Regions from separate parts of the Butyrivibrio sp. XBB1001 genome, predicted to be linked through region 3. Evidence: riboswitches for the same ligand, from Rfam matches in the RefSeq annotation. Region 3 holds a riboswitch; each other region holds the start of a gene.
What was found. Region 3 has a riboswitch for cyclic di-GMP ahead of G631_RS19870 (hypothetical protein). Riboswitches for the same ligand answer to the same signal wherever they lie in the genome.
Positions count from the first base shown of each region.

Region 1: another riboswitch for cyclic di-GMP. It lies ahead of G631_RS0108780 (dynamin family protein); the one in region 3 lies ahead of G631_RS19870 (hypothetical protein).
Region 2: another riboswitch for cyclic di-GMP. It lies ahead of G631_RS0116925 (methyl-accepting chemotaxis protein); the one in region 3 lies ahead of G631_RS19870 (hypothetical protein).

Region 1 is NZ_AUKA01000008.1:54,030-57,224, reverse strand. Features, by position in the region: gene G631_RS0108780 (dynamin family protein) at 1-1,442, opposite strand, end outside; cyclic di-GMP riboswitch class I at 1,600-1,676, opposite strand; gene G631_RS18665 (RtcB family protein) at 1,826-3,112, opposite strand; gene G631_RS0108770 (hypothetical protein) at 3,087-3,195, opposite strand, start outside.
Region 2 is NZ_KE384201.1:222,820-226,014, reverse strand. Features, by position in the region: gene G631_RS0116940 (hypothetical protein) at 1-106, shown strand, start outside; gene G631_RS20510 (hypothetical protein) at 103-630, shown strand; gene G631_RS20505 (LiaF transmembrane domain-containing protein) at 633-983, shown strand; cyclic di-GMP riboswitch class I at 1,157-1,232, shown strand; gene G631_RS0116925 (methyl-accepting chemotaxis protein) at 1,451-3,184, shown strand.
Region 3 is NZ_AUKA01000002.1:90,655-93,849, reverse strand. Features, by position in the region: gene lepB (signal peptidase I) at 1-511, opposite strand, end outside; gene G631_RS19870 (hypothetical protein) at 504-1,286, opposite strand; cyclic di-GMP riboswitch class I at 1,542-1,631, opposite strand; gene G631_RS17820 (flagellar hook protein FlgE) at 1,882-3,195, opposite strand, start outside.

The DNA.
Region 1 (3,195 bases), on a different contig from region 3:
TCATCCATATCTAACCCGGCTTTAGAATACTCATTTTCAAAAATTGAGGTCAGGTCATCCTTAAACTCGTTCATAACAGAATTAATCCATGTTCCTCCTTTTTCAAAATTATCGATTTCCAGATATTTTGAAATATACTCTCGTCTATAATCTTCTTGTAGCTGTTTTTTCCCCTTTTGAGATAAAGCTTTAAGAGCTACTCCTATCTTTAAGCTAGACATTTTTGCATCAATAAACAGTTCGCACGCTTCGTTTATTCTTTGAATTATTTCGTCCACTGAATTACTTGCTATCTCTTTCAGTTCGATTTGATTTGAATGATATGCTTTTGATATTTTCTTTTTTATTAACTCATTTGAGCGTACTTGATTATCTAACTTATTATTTACATTCTTTATTTCAGAAATCGTACCATCCAATTTTTGGTCCATATCTGAACATGCATCTAGCACATTGCTAATTAGTCTTTCCTTTTTTTCTTCCTCTAAATCAGCACCTTCACCATAAACCAAATCATGAAGACATTCTTGCATTGCATCATATCCCCAAGCATCATCAACATTGTCTTCGAACGCTTCTTCCTTATCTGCTCCATCAACAATTTTATCCAAAGCCATTTCTATAGCTTTGGCACAGTACTTCATAATTCTAGTATTCTCACCAATATATGCTTTATAATTATTCAGAAGAATATCCTTCATTTCATCATAGCTAAAATCACCAACAATTTTCTTAGTGTCGCTGTTGTACCAAACATTAATAATTGGAATCATTTTATGCTTTATCAACTGCAACTGTGACAAAGTGTCCTTATTTACCTCCTCGGTATTTGATACAATCCAAAACACAGCATCACATTCATTACTTTTCTCTATTGTCACCCGATCATGTTTTGGATTCACTCCCAGTCCAGGCAAATCTAAAAAATCGCATGAATCCAGAATGTCTGAATCAATATAGTATCGAACTTCTGAGATTTGCTCTGCCTTACGCTTTAAACTAGGGTTATCATTTAACGCGACTTGACTAGTGTATTGTTTTGCTTCGCTCCAGCTCATTTCTTCATCTTTATAATCCGCACCATCCCTGTAAACTATTTCCGCATCAAAATTTTGATTTTCGGACTTTTTCATTATTCGTATTGCTTTTGCAGTATCTGGTTCAAACTCACAACTTAATCCCGTTTCGCCTTGTAAATTCAATAAAGTATTTAATGTTGTTGACTTTCCAGCCTTAAACATACCTATAGTGGCAATAGTAAACTTGTTTTGTGCAGTTGCCATTTGCTGTTTTATGGTGCGTTTCTGCTCAGAAAAATCCACCTTTCCAATGTGTTCGGATTGTAACATTTTTAGACATGAATTAACCTGTGTCTCGCTTTCTTCATATTTCTGAAGTAATCCCTCAAAAATGCCATATAAATCTTTTTTTGATGTTTCCATATTCACCTTTCCGTACGATGTATGTAAGGCACCATACTTTTCATTTCTAATTATTTGCAAAAGCAAAAAAATGTAACGCTTGTGATTTGGCTATTCTGGTTGTTAATTATCTCTCCCAAAACAAAAAAGCACCGCCATTCCTGACGGTGCAAAATTCTTTAACAACTGGCTACCATGTTAAAGGCCCTAATAGTTTTGCGTCACAGTCTTTCGGCTGCTTTGCCAAGAATTCCTATAAAATAATATTATTGAGATAGACAAAATGTGTCAATGCAGCACAGCCCGCAAAGCCGCTTCTTTAGAGTAATATAATCATTTTTTATAATTTATTTATAGTTTAAAGCATTCATTTTTCTATAAATCAGTAGACGCATTAACGAGCATCATTCGTCTCCAGAATTGTCGTTCTCGTTTTCCTTTTCAATCTGCCTTGTTGTCTTCTTGACTGTGGTACTATTGGCCTTGAAGTTATAAACTGGCTTTACCACCTTAACAATATCAGCTGTAGGCTCGATATTATCTACGATATCGCCCATGCCCTTATATGCGAACGGACTCTCATCCAGCGTTGAATGGTTAACACAGGTAGTGTAGATTCCTGCATCGCTCATTGCCTTCTCGAACTCTTCTACTGTGAATCTGTTGAAAGCCTCTGTCCTTGAGAATCTTCTTCCAGCACCGTGGGGAGCTGACTGGTTCCAGTCATCATTACCCTTTCCGACACAGATAAGTGATCCATCCCTCATATTAATTGGGATAATGAGCCTTTCATCCTTCTTTGCTGATACAGCGCCCTTTCTTACAATGTTGCTGTCATGATCAATATAGTTATGAACAGTTGTAAACTCGCCAAGAGGCTTGAAACCATAGTTATCAATGATCATTCTGGCAATCATATGTCTGTTCTCATCTGCAAATTCCTGACAAATCTTCATATCATATAAATAATCCTGGCTGTACTTACCATGCAGGAAACAAAGATCTAGTGGGAGATCCGGAGCAGTCTGCCTGAAATTGCGATGAAGTTCCTTGATCACTTCCTGAATCTCTGATCTTCTTCCGGCTACCTTATATTCCCTCTTGATCCTGTCCTCTTCATCCCAAAGTGCTTCCTTGCCAGTGTGGAGGCCTACTGCCATCTTCTGATAAATCTCGCAGACTCTTGTTCCCAGCATTCTGCTTCCGGTATGGATTACAAGGTAATGGTTGCCATCATCATCCCTGTCGATCTCGATGAAATGATTTCCTCCGCCAAGTGAGCCAATAGCTCTTTCCATCTTCTTAGTGTCCTGAAGCTCACGGTAGCACTTCATTTCCTGAAGCTTCGGAAATCTCATAAGACGTCCTTCATTTACTTCTCTTCCGGAAGGAACATACTGCCTTATTACCTTATCCAGCCTGTCAAAATCAATGGCTTCCTTGCCAAGTTCTACTGTCAGCATTCCGCAGCCAATATCAACACCTACCACATTAGGAATTATTTTGTCTCCCAAATCTGCCGTGAAGCCAATAACACAACTCTTTCCTGCGTGACAGTCAGGCATAATTCTTACCTTCGAATCACGAAATGGCTCCTGATCCAACAGGTCTCTTATTTGCTCAACGCAAACATCTTCGCAGTTATCTGTGAAAACCTTTGCAGTATTATACTTTCCTGTTATCTCCTTCATTCTTATCACCTTTTACCCATAATAAAATGCTTTCAAGTTCATCAAAGTCGCACTCTGTCTGATTGGAGTTTTCCTCGGCCTCT
Region 2 (3,195 bases), on a different contig from region 3:
AGATTCTGTGACTTCAAGAGAAGAAGCAATCGATAAGAGAAGAAAAGATCGAATAATAGGTGGCTTTGAGAACTTCATTTTTGAAATGGGAGGTAAATTAAAATGAAACCAAGGAAAAAGAACAAGTTTTTTACTTTTATATTTTCTTTCTGCCCAGGAGCAGCAGAAATGTACATGGGATTTATGAAAAACGGCTTTAGTATTCTTGCTGTATTTGCCCTGTTGTGCGGGGCAATAACAACTATGAGGATTGACTTTTTGTTATTTGTTTTAATGCTCATATACTGCTTTGGATTCTTCCATGCCAGAAATGTAGCGGGCCTTGATGATGAGAGCTTTGCTGCATTTGAGGATAAGTACATCTGGGAAGAATTTGTAACTACAAACGCCTTTAAGATCAAGGCAGAAACAATGCGCAAGATTGGTGCCTATGCGTTGATTCTTGTTGGAATTGCCATGGCTTGGAGTTATATCTCAGACATCATCGTCCGCTATATACCAGAGAGCTATTGGGACGACATCTATCCTTTACTTGAGGATATCCCAAGTCTTGTTGTTGCGATAGTGCTGATTGCGGCAGGAATATTCCTTATCAGAGGTAAGAAAAAAGAACTTGTCGGGGAGGGCTGAAAATGGGAGAAACATTAGCTGTTAATGAAAAAGAAGTTTCAGATCAGAAACCAAAGTATACAAGAACCCACAGAGTTGGCTCAGTGACTACGGGGCTTTCGCTGATTGTCTTCGGAATCTTGTTTGTAGTCCACATGTTTACGGGAATCATGTCCTATGAAATGATCTTCAGACTCTGGCCCTTTATGATAATAGGCCTTGGCGTTGAACTACTTATCTCTAATTATCTTACGGATAAGATAGTCTATGACAAAGCCGCTATTTTCCTTATGATCATGACTAGCTTTTTTGCAATGTGCATGGCAGGCGCAGATCTCTTTTTCCAGTACTTTAAGGATGGAATAGTTTTCTGAGAAGTAGCTCAAAGGGGATACGGAAACCGGTTTTATAAAATTGGTTTCTACAACATTGCTAATTTCTTTTCTGCTTACCGAAAGAATATAGTAAATTGTAATAGAAAAATAAGTTTATAAAAATTTTATATTGCATTAATAAAATTTTTTCATTATAATCCTCGTTGTTAAAAAAATATTTTTGGCAAAACAGGCGAAAGCCTGCGGCGCAAAGCTATAGGGACTTTAACATGTCAGCCAGTTGCATTCTACTTAGTTAGGATTATCAAAAGCATGGGACGTGTCTCCTGTGCTTTTTTTTATGATATAGGAAATTTCTCCGAAATTCCTACATCATAAAAAACGCTCCGCTAAGGATGCGCATCGGCGCGAGATGAAAATGATGCTAAAGCATCCGCGCCTCGCGCGAGAATGTCGCAAGCGACATTCTTTCTTATTGTTTTATTGTTTATGTAGAGAGGTTTATTATGAAGAAAAAATCAAGAAACATGGTTCGCGGTATTATTCTTATCGCGTCAGCGCTTGCACTTTTAATGGCAGCGCTTGTAGGCTATATTGGCTACAGGCACATTCAGGAAGCATATTACACATCTTTATCAGAAGGATTGCACGCAGCAGCAGTACTACTTGATGATGAAGTGTCCCATCAGTTTGAGGGAGACTGGCATCTTTCTGAGGACGGAGAACTTATGAAGGGCGAAACAGCCGTTCACGACATCTATCAGGAACAGCTTGATGCTCTTAGCGCCAAGACAAATATGCATTTTACTATTTTTTACGGAGATACACGTTTTGTGACTTCTCTTAAAGATGCAGACACAGGGCTTAGAATGGAAGGCACAAAGGCATCAGATACCGTAGTAGCTGAAGTTATTGCAAAAGGAAATGAGTACCTTGCAACTAACTTTGAAATCGCAGGCCAGGACTGGTATGCATATTATCTTCCTTTAAAGAACACAGATGGAACAGTTGCGGGAATGATCTTTGCAGGCCGCGATACTACTATCGTTGTGGATAACTTAAGAGCTGCAGGAAGAGCAATCATTTTTACTTTCCTTGGATTCTTTTTCTTTAACTGGGGAGTTGCCCGAATTATCATTACAAGATCTACAAGGTCAATCCGTGATATCGTTGGCGGACTTCAGAGCCTTGAAGATGGCGAACTTTCTTTTTATATAAATGATCGTACATTTAACCGAAAAGATGAACTTGGCGTTATTGCTGCAAGTTCAGCCCAGGTTAGAGATAAGCTTCAGGATGTTATCAGTGCGACTAAAAAGCTCTCTGAGGATGTTACTAATTCAGGCGTAAGTCTTGCAAATTCAGCAGAGACTGCTTCTCAGGTGGCACAGCAGGTAACAAATGCAGTTGAGGATATCAGCCGTGGCGCAACTTCTCAGGCAGAAAGTGTGGAAAACTCAGTAAATAACACGAATGAAATGGGTGATAGCATCGAAGACATCACTGCTAAGGTTGAGGCTCTTTCAAATGCGGCAAGCCAGATGCTTACAGGCGCTCAGCGTACAGTGGATACACTTGGAAATCTTATGGACAAGAACGACACTGTCATGAATTCAATGAAGGACATCAACGACCAGATTCTTCTTACAAATAACTCTGTTAAGGATATTGCGGAAGCTTCCAATATCATTACTGACATCGCAGGACAGACACACCTTCTTTCCCTTAATGCCACAATTGAGGCAGCAAGAGCAGGTGAGTATGGAAAGGGCTTTTCAGTAGTAGCTTCTGAAATCGGCAACCTCTCCAAGCAGTCAAAGGAGGCTGCTGAGAAGATCAACCTTATTGTAGAGACCCTTGTAAAGGAATCACAGAAGAGTGTTGATACTATCGGTCAGCTTGGACAGGACATGAAGGAACAGAACGATCAGCTTACATCTACCAAGAACGATATGGACAATGTAGTAGATAACGTCAACAACGTTGAAAACTCAACAAAAGTAATAGCTGAAAAGATTCGTCTTCTCAACGACCTTAAGGCAAGCTTCTCAGACATCATGGCTGAGCTTGCTGCAATTTCTGAGCAGAATGCAGCTTCTTCCCAGGAGACAAATGCTTCTATGGAAGAGCTTAACGCTACCTTTGCTCTTATCAACGATGCAGCTGCAGACCTTCGTGATATGGCAGAGACACTTAATGAGAAGATGTCATACTTCACATTAGAGGATATGTCAGCTTGATGGGAATTGGC
Region 3 (3,195 bases):
TCACGCATCCTACAACACTTGATCTTGAATCAATGGACACGCTTCTATGATCTCCCAAAACAAACCATCTGTTCTCGGGAACCTGATATGGAAATGTTATGTCAGTGGGCTCCAAGCTAAAATCTGATGCATAATCTTCAACTAGTTCAACTCCGTTAACTGAAACCTTACCATCTTCATCGATGTTCACCCAGTCTCCCGGGGAACCGATAACTCTTTTTACCAAAACTTTGTTGTTATAATAGAACGCCAGTAAATCTCCTACCTCAAACTCCTTGCTGTTCTGGGCTATGACTATCTGCCCCGTCTCAAGTGTAGGAGTCATACTGTCTCCTGTAACCTTCAAAACTGTAACAAAAAAGCTAGATACAAGAACCGCTAAAGCTGCCACAAAAACCACAACTATAAGTGTGTTGCGCAGAACCTTACGGTATTCTTTTTTGCTGTTTTCCCTTTTAAGTTCCTTCCTCAGTTCATCTATCGAAGGTTTAAGGTTTTGTGTATCACTCATCTTTTTTCTTTCTTGCAGAGGTACTCTTCCTGGTTTCCTTGATGTTATCTTCTGTAGTTTTTTTAGCAGTTGTTTTCCTTGATGTTGACTTTTCTACTGTCGCTTTCCTTGATGTCTTATCCTTTGTTGTCTTCTCCCTCGCTGCTTCTGTTATATCCACAGGAATTTCTTCCTGCCTGTCATTCTTGTTCTCGCTCTCAGAAGCTTCTTCCAAAACTTCCTCAACTGTCTTGCCTGCCTTCTCGGCAATTTTCTTAAGCTGAATCTCCTCTGCTCTCTTAACCTTGAGCCTTGAAGTTTCTATCTCCAGCATAAGTTCCTTGTATTCAGCCTCAGCACTCTTTTTCAAAGTGCTGACATAAAGATCTGCTGCTCTCTGAGCCGACTCCATGATGCCTCCAAGCTTGATGGAAGCCTCAGCAAGAGACTGCGAATTCTCCATCTTAAAGAGCTTGTCGTCCACCTGCTCCTGCATCTGAGCCTTTTCTCTCTCAAGCCTTGCCTTGAGTCCTGCTATATCCTTGTCAAATTTCTCCTGCATCTGAGCCTTCTGTTCATTGAACTTGGCTCTCATCTCCGCCTTTTCTTCATCGAAGTTCCTTAGCATCTGCGCTCTCTCTTCAGCGAAATCATGCTGGAGTATCATTTTTTCTTTTTCTAACTCTTCCTTGAGTTCTGCTTCGTGCTGCTTGGCAGCCTCCGCTTCCTCGGAAAAAGAGATCATCATCTCTAATAGTTCTGCTCTGCTCAGCTTCTTAAGATTCAGTTCTGCCATTTTCCCTGCCCTTCAAACGTAAAAAAGGTATCTATCGCAGACAAACTTCGCGTAGATACCTCAACAATAGTAATAAAAAGGCCTCGCAAAGCTTAAATTCCAGTCACAAAAAAATAATTCCTTGTACTAAGTCCGCATAACCAATGCAGACCGTTCATCCATGAACTACCATGTACTTTCATTTCTCCAAAAAAATAGACCGTCTGTGGGAATTACTTCTAACAGTTCGGCCATCATCTTAGTGTCAAAAATGACACCAGCAACTGGCTATCTGGCACTCAAAAAAGTGCTTAAGACCCTTTAGCTTTGCGTCACCATCTTCCGATGGTTTTGCCTTTATATTAAGTATGAATCTTAACTGTTTTAAGTTAATATTATCTAGTGTTTAGCTAAGATTATTTCTCGCCGTGTAAGCCTAATATATACCTTAGCGAAATGAAATACAACTACTTTTTCAAAGTTTTTTCACAGTTTCCAAATATAAAAGAGCTGAACACCAGTCCAGCTCTACGATTCAAAATTTCATAACATTGTAAAAATTTACACAGTTTCCATTTTTTATAAAAACTTTATACATTTTTTATACTATTTACCATTATCTTTTAAGGCCTTTGAGGACCTGTAAAAGCTCGTCAGATGTCGTTATTACGCGGCTATTTGCTTGAAATCCCCTTTGCGTTGTGATCATGTCTGTAAACTCTTTTGCAAGATCAACATTGCTGGCCTCTAACACTCCGCTGTTAATATATCCACCATCAGTCGTTACATCCATAACCTGTGCAGCTCCGGAATTAAGTGAGGCAGCATACAGATTATCGCCTACTTTTTCAAGACCCATAGCGTTGTTGAACTCGGCTACTGCAATCTGTCCTTTCTTAATCGTCTGGCCGTTAGAATATCTTCCATATATAGAACCATCGGTTCCGAATGAAATCTGAGTAAGTTCTCCCTCTGGATAACCTTTGTTTAATCCTTGGGTATCGCCCTTGTAAGCGTAAATAGTTGAATTGTGACCTGACATTGAGCTTGCAAAATTGGTGGTGTTTGAAAGGTCAAGATTAAAGCTGCCTATATTAGCACCCTCGCCGCTTACGTTTATCTGGACATTGTCTCCACTTGTCAGTCTTCCATTATGCTTATCATATTCAAGCTTTATAGGCTCAAACTGGTCAACCGTTACTTTTTTACCGTCCTCATCTATAACAGAATCCAAATTAAGATTGAATGTACTCGGATCTTCGTCCCCTGCTGTATCAATTGTAAATTTTAAAGTGTATGGTTTACCGTCATTTCCATAGATTTCAAAAGCAAGGCCTTTTCCTTCTTTTAATGAAGGATCATCGCTATCGATATTTCCCTTAAAATAAGCCTGAGTAGTTGGCGAACCCGCCATATAATCGATCATTCTGGCCGGATCAGTCGGATTTTTGCCAGGAACAGAAACTCTGTTTATGACATTTAGTTTGGTTACTGTCGCTCCATTAGTAACTCCACCTTCTCCCATTACGCCCATTACGTAATATCCGTTGCCTTGCGTAACAAGATCTCCGTTTGCATCTATGGCAAAAGAACCATCTCTACTATAGTTTCTGGTTGCATTGTCAGGAGTTACTATAAAAAATGAAGGTCCTGTGATCATAAGATCCAGTGCATTTCCTGTAGTCTGCATTGAGCCCTGGGCTGAAATATTTGTATATACTGAACTAACCTTAGATCCAAGGCCCACCTGAGTAGCACTTATGGCACCAGTATTCTGTCCTGCACCAGAACCACTTTTTATGGTCTGATAAAGAACATCCTGAAAACCTGTGGCCTGTGATTTATAGGCTGTTGTATTTACGTTTGAAATATTATTTCCGATGACATCCATCTCAAGTTGGTGTGTGTTAAGGCCTGAAACAGCGGACCA